DNA from 2 places in the Turicibacter bilis genome. Region 2 is predicted to be linked to the other one. Evidence: riboswitches for the same ligand, from Rfam matches in the RefSeq annotation. Region 2 holds a riboswitch; the other holds the start of a gene.

Region 1 (8,405 bases), 430 kb from region 2:
GTAAATCAATTAAAGAAATTCGTCATCATACACTTACTCGAGGAGTATTTATTTCTAAACTTCAAAGTACTGGTGAAGAAGTACCTTACCAAAATGATACAATCGTCCAAAATCATGATGTTCTTACCTTAACTGGACCGGTAGATGAAGTTGAAGTACTGGCTTATCAATTAGGTCGTCCAGCGCGTAATTCTGATGAGACAGATATGATTTTTGTAGGCCTTGGGATTCTACTTGGTGGATTAATCGGGATTCCAGCTTTAATGATTGGAAAAGTAGGAATCAGTTTATCAACAAGTGGTGGGGCACTGATTATGGGATTAATCTTTGGACTACTTCACTCACGTCGTCCAACCATTGGTCGTATTCCCTCAAGTACTGCCTGGTTCTTAAGTAATGTAGGGCTAGCAGCATTCGTTGCTGTCGTTGGAATTAATGCTGGACCTGGTTTTGTTTCTGGATTAAAAACATCTGGAATTAGTTTCTTTTTAGCTGGTGTCATTGTAACTATCATTCCAACATTGGCAGGAATTTTATTAGGGAAATACGTCTTTAAGTTCAAGGCACCCATTACACTTGGTGCTACTGCAGGAGCGTTAACAACAACTGCTGCTATTGGAGCTATCTGTGAAAAGGCGAAAAGTAATGCCCCTGTACTTGGATACACTGTCCCATACGCGGTTGGTAACATTTTATTAACCGTTTGGGGTTCTATCGTCATTATCTTCTTCTCCTAATTTAAAAATAGTTTGAACGTTTGAAAGGAAGTTTTATATGACAACACACGAAGAAAATAGACGTAAAAAAATTCAAGATATGATTAAGAAGGTTGAAAGCTTAAGTCCATTCGAATTAAAAGATGAACTGATTAAAATGGCTAAAAAATCAGAGCAAAAAGGCATTCGAATGATGTTAAATGCTGGACGTGGTAACCCAAACTGGACAGCCGCTACTCCTCGTCAAGCATTCTTTACTTTTGGACAATTTGCCGTAGAAGAAACCCAACGAACATGGTCTGATAAAGATTTAGCGGGAATGCCGGAGAAAGCAGGAATTTATGATCGCTTCTTAATGTATACAAAGCATAATTCTAATGCTCCTGGTGTTGAGTTATTAAAAGCTATTATTGAATATGGAATTAAGGAACCTGATTTTGATCCTGATAGTTGGGTATTCGAATTAACAGATGCTATTATTGGTGATAATTATCCAGTTCCTGATCGTATGCTAATTCATACTGAAAAAGTAGTTAAGGACTATGTCATTAAAGAGATGGGAGGTGACCCTAAAACAGCAACTCATGATTTATATGCAGTTGAAGGTGGAACTGCTGCTATGTGCTATATCTTTGATTCATTAATCGCCAACCGTATTTTATCACCAGGTGATAAAATTGCTCTGTTTGTTCCAATCTTTACACCTTATGTCGAAATTGCAAACTTACCTCGCTATCATTTCGACATTGTTAAAATCTATGCTTCTGAGGTTAATGAAAATGGACGCCATACGTGGCAATATCCTAAAGAACAACTAGATAAATTAGCAGATACTAAAATTAAATTAGCCTGCGTCGTTAATCCAAGTAATCCACCCTCAGTGGCAATCAATGAAGAGTCTATGTTCTACTTGAAACATATTGTTGAATCTAAAAATCCAGATTTAATGATTGTTACCGACGATGTTTATGGGACATTCGCAGATAAGTTTCAATCTTTAATGTGTTCAATGCCTTACAATACACTAGGCGTTTATTCTTACTCAAAATACTTTGGTGTAACAGGTTGGCGTCTTGGCGTCATTGCCTTAGCAAAAGATAATGTCTACAATCATTTAATCGAGCAATTACCCGAGGACGCAAAAGATATTTTAAGAGAACGTTATGGTGCTTTAACAACTGATCCAGATCATATTCCATTTATCGACCGTATTGTAGCAGATAGCCGTCAAGTCGCACTTAACCATACGGCCGGATTATCGACCCCACAACAAGTACAGATGGCATTTTTCTCAATCTTTGCTTTACTAGATAAAAATGATACGTATAAAAATCAAACAAAAGAAATTTGTCGTCGTCGTAAACAGTTATTACATACTTACCTTGATGAACTGACCTTAGAAGAAAATCCTTATAGTACGTCATACTATGACGAAATTGATTTACTGGTTTGGGCAAAACTTAAATATGGTGAGGAATTCGTTGAATACCTTAAAGAGGAACGAAATTCATTAGAGTTCTTATTTGAATTAGCTGATCGTTACAGTATTGTCTTATTAAATGGTAGTGGATTTGAAGGACCATCTTGGTCAATTCGTGTTTCATTAGCTAACTTAAAAGATGAAGAATATGCTGAAATCGGTAAAGCTATTAATGAATTATTCGCTAAATACGCAGAAGATTGGAACGCATTTAAATGGTAATCACTATACAGAACTGATTTCTAAAGTTGCTTTTATAAACCAAAGGTTTTCATTATGTAAAAACTTATCTCCCTCTAGATAGATAATTATAAAAAAGCTGTTGATTTAAACATCAACAGCTTTTTCTTATAGTAACTTTCCACATTTAATACATGTCGTTGCATGCCCTCCATTTTCCATTCCGCATTCCGGGCAAATGGTCGAAACAATGGTTTCTCGTTCATCATTTAATTTACTTCCACACGTTTGACAAAACGTTGATGAAATCGGCATTTCCGTTTTACACTTCTCACATCGCTTAATCCCTTTTAACTCGTTTAACATCACTTCATATCGATCAATAGTCTGTAAACATCCACCTATTCCTTGGCAAATATCCGTATATACTAACTCCGGATTATTCTTATGCATCTGATAATAAAGTTGTCCCAACTTCATATATAATTTATTCAGTTTCTTCTCTTCCTCAGCGATTTGCGAATTAATTTTTGTCATCTCAGCTAGTTCTTTCGTTTTTTTCATCGCATCTTGTCCTGTTTGAGAAACTTTCTTTCCAAGTCCTTCAAAAAATGAATTCATTTCTTCTCCTCCTATCCCAACAGCTTTGATTAAATTACTTCATTATATTCACTAATCATCACTTTATGTTTTCTTCAGCAAAATAACAATGATAAAAACAAGAAAACACATAGATTGCTCTATGCGTTTGTCTTTGACTATTCAGCTTTTAACAATGCAAACTCATCTTTAATTTCTTTTAATTTTTGAGAATCTAACAGTAACTCTAAACTAATACGTGCTAAAATTTCAGCACTATCTAAAACCGCTTGATCACCTCTTTTAGAAGCCGCCGCCTCTTTGAACTCTTTAGTATGACTAGCAACATGAGGTTCACAAATTTTAAGTGATGGATGAATCGTTGGAACCACTTGACTCACATTTCCTGCATCTGTTGAACCACGTGAAGCATTCGGATCAAGTTCCTCTACTTCTAGTCCAAGGTCAGTCGCCACTTTTGTAAATAATTCATTAAACTTTGGATAAACAATTAAATCTTCCACAATATTTTGATAAGTCGTATATTTTAATTCACATCCCGTCGATAAAGCTGCTCCTTCTGCTGCTTTAATCACACGTTCAGTCACTTCTTCGCAAACTTGAATCGTATTAGCACGAATATAGAATCTTGCTTTTGTATATTCAGGAATAATATTTGGTGCATCCCCACCATGTGTAATAATTCCATGAATACGAACATCTGGTGTCAATTGTTGACGAAGTGCATTTACTGCATTGTAGAACACAATCATCGCATCTAAGGCATTAATTCCTTTCTCTGGACATCCCGCTGCATGAGCTGGTCGTCCAAAGAATTCAAACTCAATTGGATGATTAGCAAGAGAAGGTCCAGTAATAGTCGTCTTGCTACCTGGATGAATCATCATACAAACATCAACGTCCTTAAATAATCCTTCGCGAACAAATGATCCTTTTGCACTTCCGTTATCTCCCCCTTCTTCAGCAGGCGTTCCAAATACAACGACTTCCCCACCCGTTTCTTCAATCACTTGAGCTAATGCACAACCGGCTGCTACACTACTAGCCCCGATAATATTATGTCCGCATCCATGACCAAGTCCAGCTAAAGCATCATATTCAGCTAAAATCCCAATAATCGGACCTGGTTTAGAGGATGCTTTACGAGCCACAAATCCTGTTTCATGACCTGCCACATTCACAGTAACATCGAATCCGGCTTGGCGTAATGTCTCACTTAATAACTCACAGGCAAAATATTCTTCGTTTGCACTCTCAGGACGTTCATGAATTTGATGACTAATCTGAATAAAATCTTCTCGACGTTTATTTAAATAATCTTGTACTTTAATAATTTTTTGTTCCATGATAATCTCCCCCTATACTCTTATTCAAAAACTGGAATACTTGCCCCTTTATATTCCTCTTCAATTGCTTTTTTCGTTTCCTCTGTTTGATAAACTTCCACTAATCTTTTTAATGTTGGATTATCTTTATCCTCCGTACGAGCCGCAATAATATTATAATAATTTACAACAGACTCACTTTCTGTATTTTCAATATAGATAGAATCATTTAAAGGTGATAAGTTAGCTTGTACGGCAACTCCATTATTAATAACTGCAATTTCTGCATCAGCTAATGAAAGTGGTAATTGTTGTGCGACTAATTCAACAACTTCAAGATTCTTAGGATTTTCAACAATATCCTTTACAGTTGGTGTAATTCCAACTTCATCCGCTAATTTAATTAAACCCGCATCTTGTAATAATAATAAGGCGCGTCCTCCATTTGATGCATCATTTGGAATTAAAACAGTTGAATCATCTGGTAACTCATTTAAGTCAGAAATTTTTGATGAATAGATTCCCATTGGAGCTAAAACCGTATAGCCAATTGATGTTAAATCTAAATTATGATCGTTAATAAATTGTTCGAAAAACGCAATAGTTTGGAAAGAGTTTGCATCAATTTCGCCATCAGCTAATGCTTGATTCGGTAAATTATAATCACTAAATGTTACAAATTGTAAATCAATCCCTTCATCTGCTAAACGTGATTGAACACTTTTCCAAATCTGATTGACTTCTCCATTAATCCCTAATTTGATGACTTTGTCAGTATCTCCTGATTGTCCACCACACGCTACTAATAAAATTCCTAAACAAATCGTTGTTACAATACTTAATAATTTCTTTTTCATTTCTATCTCTCCCTTTGATTTTTTTCTTTGTTCATTAATGACTGAACTTTCGTTCAAGCGCTTCCCCAACACTTTGAACGATTGAAACTAAAATGATAATAATAATGACCGTTACTACCATAATATCTCCCTTATAGTACTGATACCCATAACGAATAGCGAAGTCTCCTAAACCTCCACCACCGACATTTCCAGCAATGGCCGAAAATCCAATTAAGCTAACCGTCGTAATCGTTAGTCCATAAATAATTCCACCTAGCCCTTCTCGAAGTAGGACACGATAAATAATTTCAAATGGCGTTGATCCCATTGCCTTTGCAGCTTCAATCACACCAGGATCCACATTTAATAAGGCTGATTCTACTTGTCTAGCAACAAATGGCGCAGTTCCTACCACTAAAGGAACGATTGCCCCTTTTAATCCAATCGATGTTCCGACAATTGCTCGAGTTAATGGCATAATAAATGCTAATAAAATAATAAATGGAATCGAGCGAAAAACATTAATGAACTTCCCCACTATCAGATTAACTGCTTTTTGTTCTAACAAATGTCCCGGTCTTGTCACGACTAAAACAACTCCAATGGGTAAACCAATTAACACAGCAAACAATCCCGAGATGACCACCATCAATAATGTATCCCATAGCGCTTGAATTAACTCTGGAAAATACGCTACGACATTCGGACAAATTTGATTAAGCAACTGATTCATTCTTTAACACCTCCACCTGAATATCTGAGTTTTCTAAATAGTTAATCGCACTAAAGATTTCTTCTTTGTTACCATGGAAGCTAACAATCAAATGACCAATCGGGGTCTTTTGAATAATCTCAATGCTTCCAAATAAAATACTTGCCTCTACATTAAATTGCTTTGATAACTTCGAAATAAAGGCATGTCCTGTTTGCTGACCAACAAATGAGATTTTAACTAGCTTCTCTAAGTGACTCAGTTCTTCTAGTGGTGCTCTTTCTGCTAATAACTCAAAGATTTTCTCATCTTGGAATAATGAGGACACAAAATCTTTTGTAATCTCTGATTGTGGATTTGAAAAGACACTAACAATATTTCCTTGTTCAATAATACGGCCCTTCTCCATGACCGCAACTTTATGACAAATCTCTTTAACCACTTCCATTTGATGCGTAATTAACACAATCGTTAATCCTAACTCTTTATTAATTTCTTTAAGAAGTTTTAAAATCGACTTTGTCGTCTGTGGATCAAGTGCAGATGTTGCCTCGTCGCATAATAGAACTTGAGGGTCATTAGCCAATGCTCGTGCAATGGCCACACGTTGCTTTTGTCCCCCACTTAATTGGGAAGGATACACATCTGCTTTATCCTCTAGACCCACTAAATTCAAAAGACGTAGTACTTTTTCCTTCTTTTCTTCTTTACTAATTTTTTGACATTTTAACGGATAAGCAACGTTATCAAAAACAGTTCGTGTCTTTAATAAATTGAAGTGCTGAAAAATCATCCCAATTTTGTGACGAGCTAATCTTAATTCTTTGGGCGATAATTGATTTAGCACTTGACGATTAACAATCACTTCACCTTCAGTTGGAACTTCTAAAAAATTTAAACATCGAATTAAAGTACTCTTGCCTGCACCACTATATCCAATAATCCCAAAAATTTCACCAGCTTCTACTGTCAAATTAACCTCTTTAACCGCTTCAACAATCTTCCCCTTTAGCGAAAAAGTTTTACTCACATTCTTCAGTTCAATCATATTGACTCTCCTTTCTTGCTGTTTCCAAAATAAAAACGGACTCCTTATGCTGATGAAAGAAGTCCGTTCAAATCTAAATAAATTCTCACTCACTCCCTCATCTTTCAGAATAGCTCTGTCGGATTTAGCACCTTTGTACATTGTACTGGTTGCTGAAGCTTCATCGGGCCTGTCCCTCCACTTCTCTCGATAAGGATTATTATTCAATTAAAAAAACTAAGGATTCCTTCTGAGAAATCAGAAGAACACCTTAGTTTAAAATCAGCATACTAACCTGTTCTCCTCATCTTTCAGAATAGCTCTGTCGGATTTAGCACCACTGTACATCTGTACTGGTTGCTGAAGCTTCATCGGGCCTGTCCCTCCACTTCTCTTTATAAGGAATCACGATTCAATTGGAATTATTTAACTTATGGATACTATAACATCTATTTTTCTATTTGTAAATCTTTTCTTACATAATTTGTATTTTTTATGAAAAATATTAATTAATAATGAAATTTTTTCTTCAACTCATGAATCATCTGACGATCCGCAAAGAAGAATAAACCGACACAAGTAATGATCGTATAATAACTTCCAATAATAGCAATTTGACGGAAGATAATGACTTGGAAATAAATCATCGTCAAAATCACAATTCCCATCAATCCAAACATTAATTGATAAATAACTAAATCCGTAAATCGCTTTGGATTAAGAAGAATCATGACAGTAATTATGGTTGTTCCAGCCATTAAATCAAGCGGGAAAATAATATCTAAAGACCACCCACTATATCCCAAAAAATAATCAATAATGATTGATAAAGCCGATATTCCAATAACCTGTGTTAAAATATTTGGACCAATATTTCGTTTCACACGCGATCCTAAAATAGCACTAATAGTTACGTAAAGTGTTGCAGCTGTAATAATGAATACCCAATTCCATTGAAAATCCTGAAAAATCCCACTGATAAACGAGAAGGAGATAATCACCATCGCTAAAAAAATAATGAATTTTCGAATGGAAAAACGGCGTTTTTTTGCAAATTGCTCTGGATAATCTCGCTCAATTTCAAATTCAACTGACTCCAGTGATTGCCCACAAAGTGGACAGTTATTCAATTGATTTTGTACTTTCATCTGACATTTAGAACAATATTTCATGATTAAATTCCTCATTACAAGAGATTGTTATATCAATCCCGTATTTTTTTAAAAATCTGAAAAAGTATCTTTGAATATCTGTTTCCTCTAAAGAAGAAGTAAATGTTAAAACGAATTGATCATTACAAGAAATAACACCACAACGAATCGGTTGATGAGGTGTCACAGGAATCATCATTCGCATTTCCTCAACATATGGAGCTAATGATTCAGGTAAGACGACACGCCCTAAATTTGATAACGTTGTTGTAACTCCTTTGTCCGCTTCATGATAAATATGACGCATCACCATGTTCTTAATTCCTAGTGGCACGAAACGAATCATCATGTTTTTTTGAGCACTGACATTATCAT
Region 2 (8,405 bases):
GCGAATGGAAAAAAGGTTGCAACAAACTAATTTTCAAATGTTAGATACCGTTGGACAAAATAATGAGCGAGTGCTCGATCGTTATGGCCAATTTGAGCGTACGATTCGTGGACAGTTACTTCAACATAGTACGGTGGTGACGGAACAGCTACAGCGTGATTTTGAAAAGTTAAATGAGCGCATGGAAGTGAATTTGATGCGTATTAATGATAAGGTGAATGAGCGTTTAGATCAGTCGTTTAATAAAACAAATGAGACGTTTCAGAGTATTTTAGTTCGATTAGCGAAGATAGATGAGGCGCAAAAGAAGATTGAAAGTTTATCAACAGATATTGTTTCATTGCAGACGTTGTTAACAGATAAGAAAAGCCGTGGAACATATGGGGAGGTTCAGTTGTATCAAATTTTGGCTTCAGTATTTGGAGAGAAAAATGACCGTTTGTATCAGACTCAATATAAGGTTTCAAATGGAACGATGGTTGATGCGATTTTATTTGCACCAGCCCCATTAGGAAATTTACCGATTGATTCGAAATTCCCATTGGAAAACTATCAGCGAATGATGGATCGTAACTTACCTGATGTAGAACGTAAAATTGCCACCAAGCAGTTTAAACAAGATGTGAAAAAGCATATTGATGATATTGCCATGAAGTATATTACACCGGAGGAAACATCGGATCAGGCGATTTTATTTTTGCCAGCAGAGGCCATTTTTGCAGAGATTAATGCTTACCATATTGATTTAATTGAATATGCTCAACAAAGACGAGTTTGGTTAGTTTCTCCAACAACTTTAATGTCGACTTTAACAACGATTCAAGTCATTATAAATAATCTTGAACGCGATCGTCATGCTTTAGTCATTCAACAAGAGTTAAATAAATTAGGAGATGAATTTAAGCGATATAAGGAACGTTGGGATAAATTAAGTAAACACATTGATACAGTTTCAAAAGATGTCAAAGAGATTCATATTACGACTGAAAAAATTGGAACTCGCTTTGATTCGATTTCAAATGTTGAATTAGATTTTAAAGAATAACCGTTAATAATTGACAAGTTACGAGTTTTTTCTTATAATGAATAATGAAATTAAAAATAAATATAATAATATACTCTTATTAAGAGCGATGGAGGCATAGGGGCCTATGAAGTCGCGGCAACCTCCTTGAATAGGAAGGTGCCGACCCAAGCGAGTTTAACTCGAGCAATAAGAGGGTTTGAATCAGTCATTCAAGTCCGCTTATAGCGGACTTTTTTTGTTAGCCTAAAGGGACAACTTCGGGGTTATCCACTCAAGTGCTAAGGAGTGATGAGCAGTAGTGAATCCGACCAGCCTTTGTGGTTTTACCGCATTAGATGAGCTATATGTAAGCTTATCTCTTTAAACAGAGTAAAAGTTAGATAAACTGTACACCGTAGGTGAAACTATAAGTTGTTCTTTCCATGTTATCCGCTAGTATGCTCATGATCTGAGCGGCCAGCGATAGATTATATGTACTAGTTTGTTAAAGAAAAAAGAATTACTTAGAAAAGGTGGATTATTTTTCTTAAATTGTCCATTATAGGTATGAATGATTGATTTTGTTAATGATTTTTAAATATTAACCGGCCCGAGCTATTATCTCTCGTCAGGAACTTAATAATATAGAGTATTTCTTAGTGTAATTAGAAGGAGGACATTAGTATGTCAGAACGTCGATTATTTACATCAGAATCTGTAACAGAAGGGCATCCAGATAAGATTGCAGATCAAATCTCAGATTCAATTTTAGATGCTATCTTAGCAAAAGATCCTATGGCACGCGTTGCTTGTGAAACGTCTGTGACAACAGGATTAGTCTTAGTATTTGGAGAAATTACTACTTCTTCATATGTTGATATCCAAAAGGTTGTTCGTGAAACAATTCGTGAAATTGGATATAACCGTGCGAAATATGGGTTTGATGCAGATACTTGTGCTGTGTTAACAGCTATTGATGAACAATCTGTAGATATTGCAATGGGGGTTGATCAAGCATTAGAAGCTCGTACAGGAATTATGACTGATGAGCAAATTGAAGCAATTGGTGCAGGGGATCAAGGATTAATGTTTGGTTTCGCCACAAATGAAACTGAAGAATATATGCCTTTACCAATCTCATTAGCACATAAATTATCTCGTCGTTTAACTGAAGTTCGTAAAAATGGAACCTTAGATTACTTACGTCCAGATGGTAAAACACAGGTAACAGTTGAATATGATGAGGCAGGAAAACCAGTTGCAATCGATACTGTTTTACTTTCAACACAACATTCACCAGAAGTAAGTCACGAACAAATCGAAGCAGATATTAAAAAACATGTCTTTGATGCAGTGTTACCACAAAACTTAGTAACAGAAAATACTCGCTACTTAGTTAATCCAACAGGACGCTTTGTCATTGGTGGACCACACGGAGATGCTGGATTAACAGGACGTAAAATTATCGTTGATACATACGGAGGATATGCACGTCATGGTGGTGGAGCATTCTCTGGAAAAGATGCAACTAAAGTAGACCGTTCAGCGGCTTATGCAGCTCGTTATGTTGCTAAAAACTTAGTTGCAGCGGGATATGCTGATAAAATTGAAATTCAATTATCATATGCCATCGGTGTTGCTCAGCCAACTTCAATCATGGTTGATACATTTGGAACAGGAAAAGTATCAAATGCCAAGATTGTAGAAGTTATTCGTCAAAACTTCGACTTACGTCCAGCAGGAATCATCCAAATGTTAGATTTACGTAAGCCGATTTATAAACAAACAGCTGCTTACGGACACTTTGGACGTACAGATGTTGATTTACCATGGGAACGTTTAGATAAAGTTGAAGCTTTAAAATCACAATTTTAATAAAATAAAAGCCTGGTTCTAATTTTTGAATCAGGCTTTTATTTGTGTACTTAGAATCTCTACAATCATAAACGACATTTTTTTTGACAATAGGTGATATAATATAATGTAAAATTAAAGTTTAAATTTTTGAAAGGAAGTGCCTCTGTGCGTAAGAAGTTATTACTTATTATTAATCCAACTTCAGGACGTGGGATAATAAAGGACTATTTATTACTGATTATTAGCCAATTGAGCTTAGCTGGATATGAGGTGGTCGTGTATCCCACTAAAGCTAAATATGATGCAGTGGAGAAAATGAAAGAGGCTAGAAATTATGATTTAGTCGTTGCAAGTGGAGGCGATGGAACCTTAAATGAAGTCATCACAGGGTTAATCCAAGCAAATGCGAATACACCAATTGCGTACATTCCAACTGGAACGACCAATGATTTTGCTACCACACTTGGAATTCCTAAAAATATCCCTAAAGCGTTAGATTTATGTATTCAAGGGAAACAGATGCCAATTGATATTGGACAGTTTGGTAGTCGATATTTTACTTATGTTGCTGCGTTTGGAGCCTTTACTGATGTCGCTTATGAGACGCCACAACCACGAAAAAATATGTTAGGCGGATTAGCCTACTTAATTGAGGGATTATTAAAGTTACCTACCATTCAATCGTATAAGTGTAAGATTACTCACCGTGATGGTGTGATTGAAGGGGATTATATTTTTGGAATGATTTCTAACTCAGATTCTGTCGCAGGTATAAAAAATGCATTTGGAAATCAGGCTGATTTAAGTGATGGTTTATTTGAAGTGACGTTAATTCGTGCTCCGAAAAATCTGATTGATATTCATCGAATCTTAAATGACTTTTTAAATACTCAATATGATTCAGAATATGTAGTGACATTTAAGACGGATCGTATGACTGTTGAGAGTGAGCAAGATGTTAAGTGGACATTAGATGGTGAAGATGGTGGGATTTTAAAAAGTGTTAATATTAGAAGTTTACAACGACGAGTACAAATTCTATCTTTAAAAATGTAGACATCAGCTATTCTTATAATTAGAAAGAACAGCTGGTGTTAAATGAAATGGATAGCACCTCTATAGTAGATGAAAAAAGTGATTCTATCTCTGATAAAGAATCACTTTAAATTCTATTATGGGGGTATTTTTATATCATTAGAAGGGTTAATATTATTAGTTTGGTTTGTTAATCGTCTAATGTAAAGGGGGTTCGTTCAATAATTGGTTTCTCTTTAGAATATTGCTGTTTTGAGTTATTGTTACTGAGATGTTTATTAATAAATTGGATCAAATTTACAATCACAAAGATAAAAAGACAGAAGGTCATGCCGGTCACTAGGCCTAAAACATCAATTTCAAAATCACTAATCTGTCCTGTTCTTCCCTCGACAAAGAGTTGATGGATTTCATCAGTAAAGGCAAAGAGTGATCCACAATAAAATGTAATTAAGAAGGCTTTATAGAAGTTAAAGGCGTAAGTAAAGACCCCCATTGAAAGTATCCCAAGTATCATATAAATCCCAAAATGTGCCCATTTACGAATGATAAAGCTCCAATTACTATAGGTAGAGAAGATAAAAGGATAAAGTTCTTCTAAGTTTAATTTATAAAGTACTTTAATAACAAATTGATCCCATTGACGTAAAAAGTTATTTAAGAATTCAAATTGACTGAGGAATAAATATAAACTATTTGAGAGGGAGCCAGACTCTCGACCGGTTTGAGCGGATAGGCTATAGATTAACTTCATAAAACAATAGATTGTCATCAGTCCAATCAAGAGAAATAATCCTTTCTTTAAATGTTCTCGTTTCATATCACACCTCCATCATTAAGATTTTAAGTATTATACAATATTTTCCTTTTGATTGCTAGAGCTTTTTTGTATAACGAAGTATGAATCTTATTTTAGGAGACATACTAAGAAATCAGATTTTTAATGAGTTTCATGTAATTTTTTATATAGGAGCTAGAAGGATGAAGAGATTATGTATATTAGTAGTGTGTTTGTTGTGCTTATTATCGGCACAAATAAAGATATTAGCAGATGATGATTTAGGTTCAGGTGATTATCAGGATTTTTCCACGGTAGAGAGTACTTTAGAAAAACTTCGATCTTATAATCCCAGTGGATTAGTTAATTATATACAAGTCGTTGATCAGTTATTTTCGATTCAATCTTTGTCTGATTTATTTAACCCGTATTATTACTACAGTATTAATACAAATATGAGTAATACAACAGAAACTACACGTACAAAGATTGTTAGTGCCTATTGTGATCCTTATTATTATGAAGTAGTGATGGCAAAGTCTGATGGAAGTTATGAACATGTTGCTTGTTTACAAACGTTTGAAGAAGCAAAGGAATTAAAGTCTAAGGTTCAAGGCTTGACGTTTGATGATGGAGTTTTAGTCGTTTTGAATGATGGCATGATTGTGATTTCGATGGACCCAACTATTGTTCAATTTAAAACGACGACTTGTGGAGCTAATCATAATTTAACGAATTCTGAAACACTAGATACGTATATTAATGCCTGTTATATTGATGAGGCCTTATTAGTTGATGAAACAAAAGAGGGGTTTAAAATTTATATGTCAGGTTATGATGGTTGGGTTGATCGTCATGCGGTGTATGATGCTTCGGCAAGTACTGAAACATGGGTCAGTATTATTCCGAGTAATCAAGTTCAAAATATTTCGTACTATACCAAAGAAGGTGAAGATCTCATTCATTATTTAGCACAAGATGTTCGAGATGCTTTAGCAAAGACACCTTTGATTATCGGTAAAGCACCGCACTGGATGGAAGAAGGAAAAAGTTATTATAGTTATGATGGGATTTATTTTTATGATGATTGGCAATCGATTTCAGTTGATGGGGTAGGAGCAATAAATAGTAGTGAACCCTTCTATAATTATTTTCAATACCTCCCGTATCGTTCAAAAACAAATTATACGTATGATGAGTTGAATACTTATTTAAATCAGTTAGGTTATACACAAAAGGCTGTTACTTATCCACCAACTGAAGGTGAGAGTCAGTTAGTAGATGAGGGAGAAAGCTTTTTAGAAGCCCAAGAATTATTTGGGATTAATGGGGGATTAGAGTTTTCAATGGCTTTACATGAAAGTGGTTATGGTCGAAGTAAGATTGCGATTGACAAGAATAATACGTTTGGGATGAATGCGACGGATCAAAATCCATATGGGAATGCCACACAGTTTACGAGTATCCGTAACGGTGTATTCTATCATGCAGAACGCTATGTATCTTGGGGATATACTGATGCTGTTTCGGATTTTAGATACTATGGTCCACACGTTGGGAATAAAGGAAGTGGGATGAATGTTAAATATGCCTCTGACCCTTACTGGGGTGAAAAAATTGCGGGGCATTACTATCGTATGGATAAAGCATTAGGTGGTAAGGATTATAATTATTATCAACTTGCGATTAAACAGAATAATCAAGTGATTCCTGTTCATTTGGATTCAGAGGGGAATCTTGCTTATTTAACTTCAAATCAACAACAAAGTACGGGCATTCGTAACTATCCTGTTTTAGTGTTAGCTCAAATGGAGGATCAGCTCAAAATTCAAAGTGATATGCCAATTTCAGAACAAGAAGTGATAGAATCTGATATAACGTATAATTTTGAGACGAGTGAGGCTTATGTTTCAAGAGATGATTTTATGTTATTAAATGAAGAGACATCTAATCGCCCGAACGAGGTGATCACGTATGTCACTCTTTCGGTAGGAGATGAAGTAGAATTGACTCAATTATTAGGGGGATCTCAATTAGAGTTATCCACACTCGAATTTGAAAGCACGGATGAGTCGATAGCAGTCATTAAACAAGATAAGCTTATTGCTAATTCATCGGGAATTACTCGAATTTTATCATCCAAAAATAGTGAGATTGATTTTGATGTCAGAGTCGTGATTCCAGTTGAAAAGCTAAAGATTAAAACAGAAGTGAGGTCATTGAAGGTAGGGGAATCTGTTACATTAGATTATGAACTTTTGCCATTAGATGCAAGTCATCAGAATGTTTTGTGGTTAAGTAGTGATGAAGGGGTGGCAACAGTTACACAAGGTGGTACGGTTCAAGGAATTGCTGAAGGAGAGGTTGTGATTTCGATTTTAAGTGATGATGGAGAGCGGATCGATCAAATTCGTTTAAAGATTAAATAGTAGAAGCAGGTTTTGTATAAGCCTTACAAACGATCTGTTATAATGAAATGAACATTTTGAGTCGAAGGAATTATACATGAATAAAGAAAATAGGATTAGTTTGTAGGCTATATCTTTACCATTCAAAAGCTTTAACGATAGAAGATTTAGAACACTTTATAGTGAAAGAATAAAAACTCAAAAAATGGTCAATGCTATTAGTAACTGTTAGTTGTCTGAGGTGATCAAAGTGGTTGTTAATTTATTCTTATTGCTATCGATATCCATTCTCTTATTATTTTTTATTAATCAACTACGTATCACTCAGATTTCACCAGAGCATCTATTTTCTTGGCTGAAGTGGTATGGACTATGTTTGATTGTTTATTATGTTTTATCTTCGAATCAATATTATTTTGAGCGAATGAATTATTTATTAGTAGATGTCGTGAACTTAAGCGTTCTAATTATCATTTCTTTTGGCATGATGATTTATGTTCATCAATACTGTATTGATAAAGAGAGAGAAAATAAATTAAAAGAATTGGCTATTGCTTACGCACTGTTGAAGAAGGAAGAACAGGATCGAGAAGCTGAATCTTTTAAAAAAGAATAAAAAGATAGTTTTAAACTATCTTTTTTAAATTGTATAATGGTAATTAAAGTTACATTATCGGAGGTTTTTTATGAAGAAGATTACACTTGATAAACAATTAAAGGAGAAAGTTCCTGGTTACTGTTTAGCCATCATGTCTTTTGATACAGAAGTGACACCAACACAGGAGTCATTAAAACAAGAGATGGAACAGCTAGAAAAAGAGATGATGGAACAATTAACGCTAGAGACGCTGTTAAAACAACCACGTATTGCGGCAGCTCGTGCCGGATATAAAGCATTAGGGAAGGATCCGTCACGTTATCGTCTATCAACAGAAGCTTTACTTCGTCGTTTAATTAAAGGTAATGGGCTTTACTTTGTTAATAATGCTGTGGATATTGGAAATGTTTTATCAGCTCGAACGCAACGTAGTGTGGCTGTATTAGATGAAGATAAGATTCAAGGAGATATTTTGATTCGTATTGGCCAGGATGAACCTTATGAAGGAATTGGTCGTGGAAATATTAATATTGAAAATATCCCAGTGTATTGTGACGAAGTAGGTCCATTTGGAACACCGACATCCGATACACCTCGAACTCGTATTACAGAAGAGACGAAAACTATTTTATTATTCATTACATCATTTAATGGGACGGATGGTTTATTACAAGATGTTGAATTAGCTAAAGACTTATTCTCAAGATTTGGTCAAATGACGAA

What was found. Region 2 has a riboswitch for S-adenosylmethionine ahead of metK (methionine adenosyltransferase). Riboswitches for the same ligand answer to the same signal wherever they lie in the genome.
Region 1: another riboswitch for S-adenosylmethionine. It lies ahead of J0J69_RS12525 (methionine ABC transporter ATP-binding protein); the one in region 2 lies ahead of metK (methionine adenosyltransferase).

What each region holds. Positions count from the first base shown of each region.
Region 1 is NZ_CP071249.1:2,596,059-2,604,463, reverse strand. It holds gene aspT (aspartate-alanine antiporter) at 1-737, shown strand, start outside; gene aspD (aspartate 4-decarboxylase) at 775-2,418, shown strand; gene J0J69_RS12545 (zinc ribbon domain-containing protein) at 2,545-2,997, opposite strand; gene J0J69_RS12540 (M20 family metallopeptidase) at 3,135-4,322, opposite strand; gene J0J69_RS12535 (MetQ/NlpA family ABC transporter substrate-binding protein) at 4,343-5,158, opposite strand; gene J0J69_RS12530 (methionine ABC transporter permease) at 5,193-5,873, opposite strand; gene J0J69_RS12525 (methionine ABC transporter ATP-binding protein) at 5,857-6,900, opposite strand; SAM riboswitch class I at 6,995-7,096, opposite strand; SAM riboswitch class I at 7,181-7,283, opposite strand; gene J0J69_RS12520 (DUF6320 domain-containing protein) at 7,389-8,051, opposite strand; gene J0J69_RS12515 (hypothetical protein) at 8,035-8,405, opposite strand, start outside.
Region 2 is NZ_CP071249.1:2,168,787-2,177,191, forward strand. It holds gene J0J69_RS10495 (DNA recombination protein RmuC) at 1-1,045, shown strand, start outside; SAM riboswitch class I at 1,119-1,220, shown strand; gene metK (methionine adenosyltransferase) at 1,691-2,881, shown strand; gene J0J69_RS10505 (diacylglycerol/lipid kinase family protein) at 3,029-3,919, shown strand; gene J0J69_RS10510 (VanZ family protein) at 4,089-4,718, opposite strand; gene J0J69_RS10515 (Ig-like domain-containing protein) at 4,880-7,105, shown strand; gene J0J69_RS10520 (hypothetical protein) at 7,335-7,700, shown strand; gene J0J69_RS10525 (B3/B4 domain-containing protein) at 7,771-8,405, shown strand, end outside.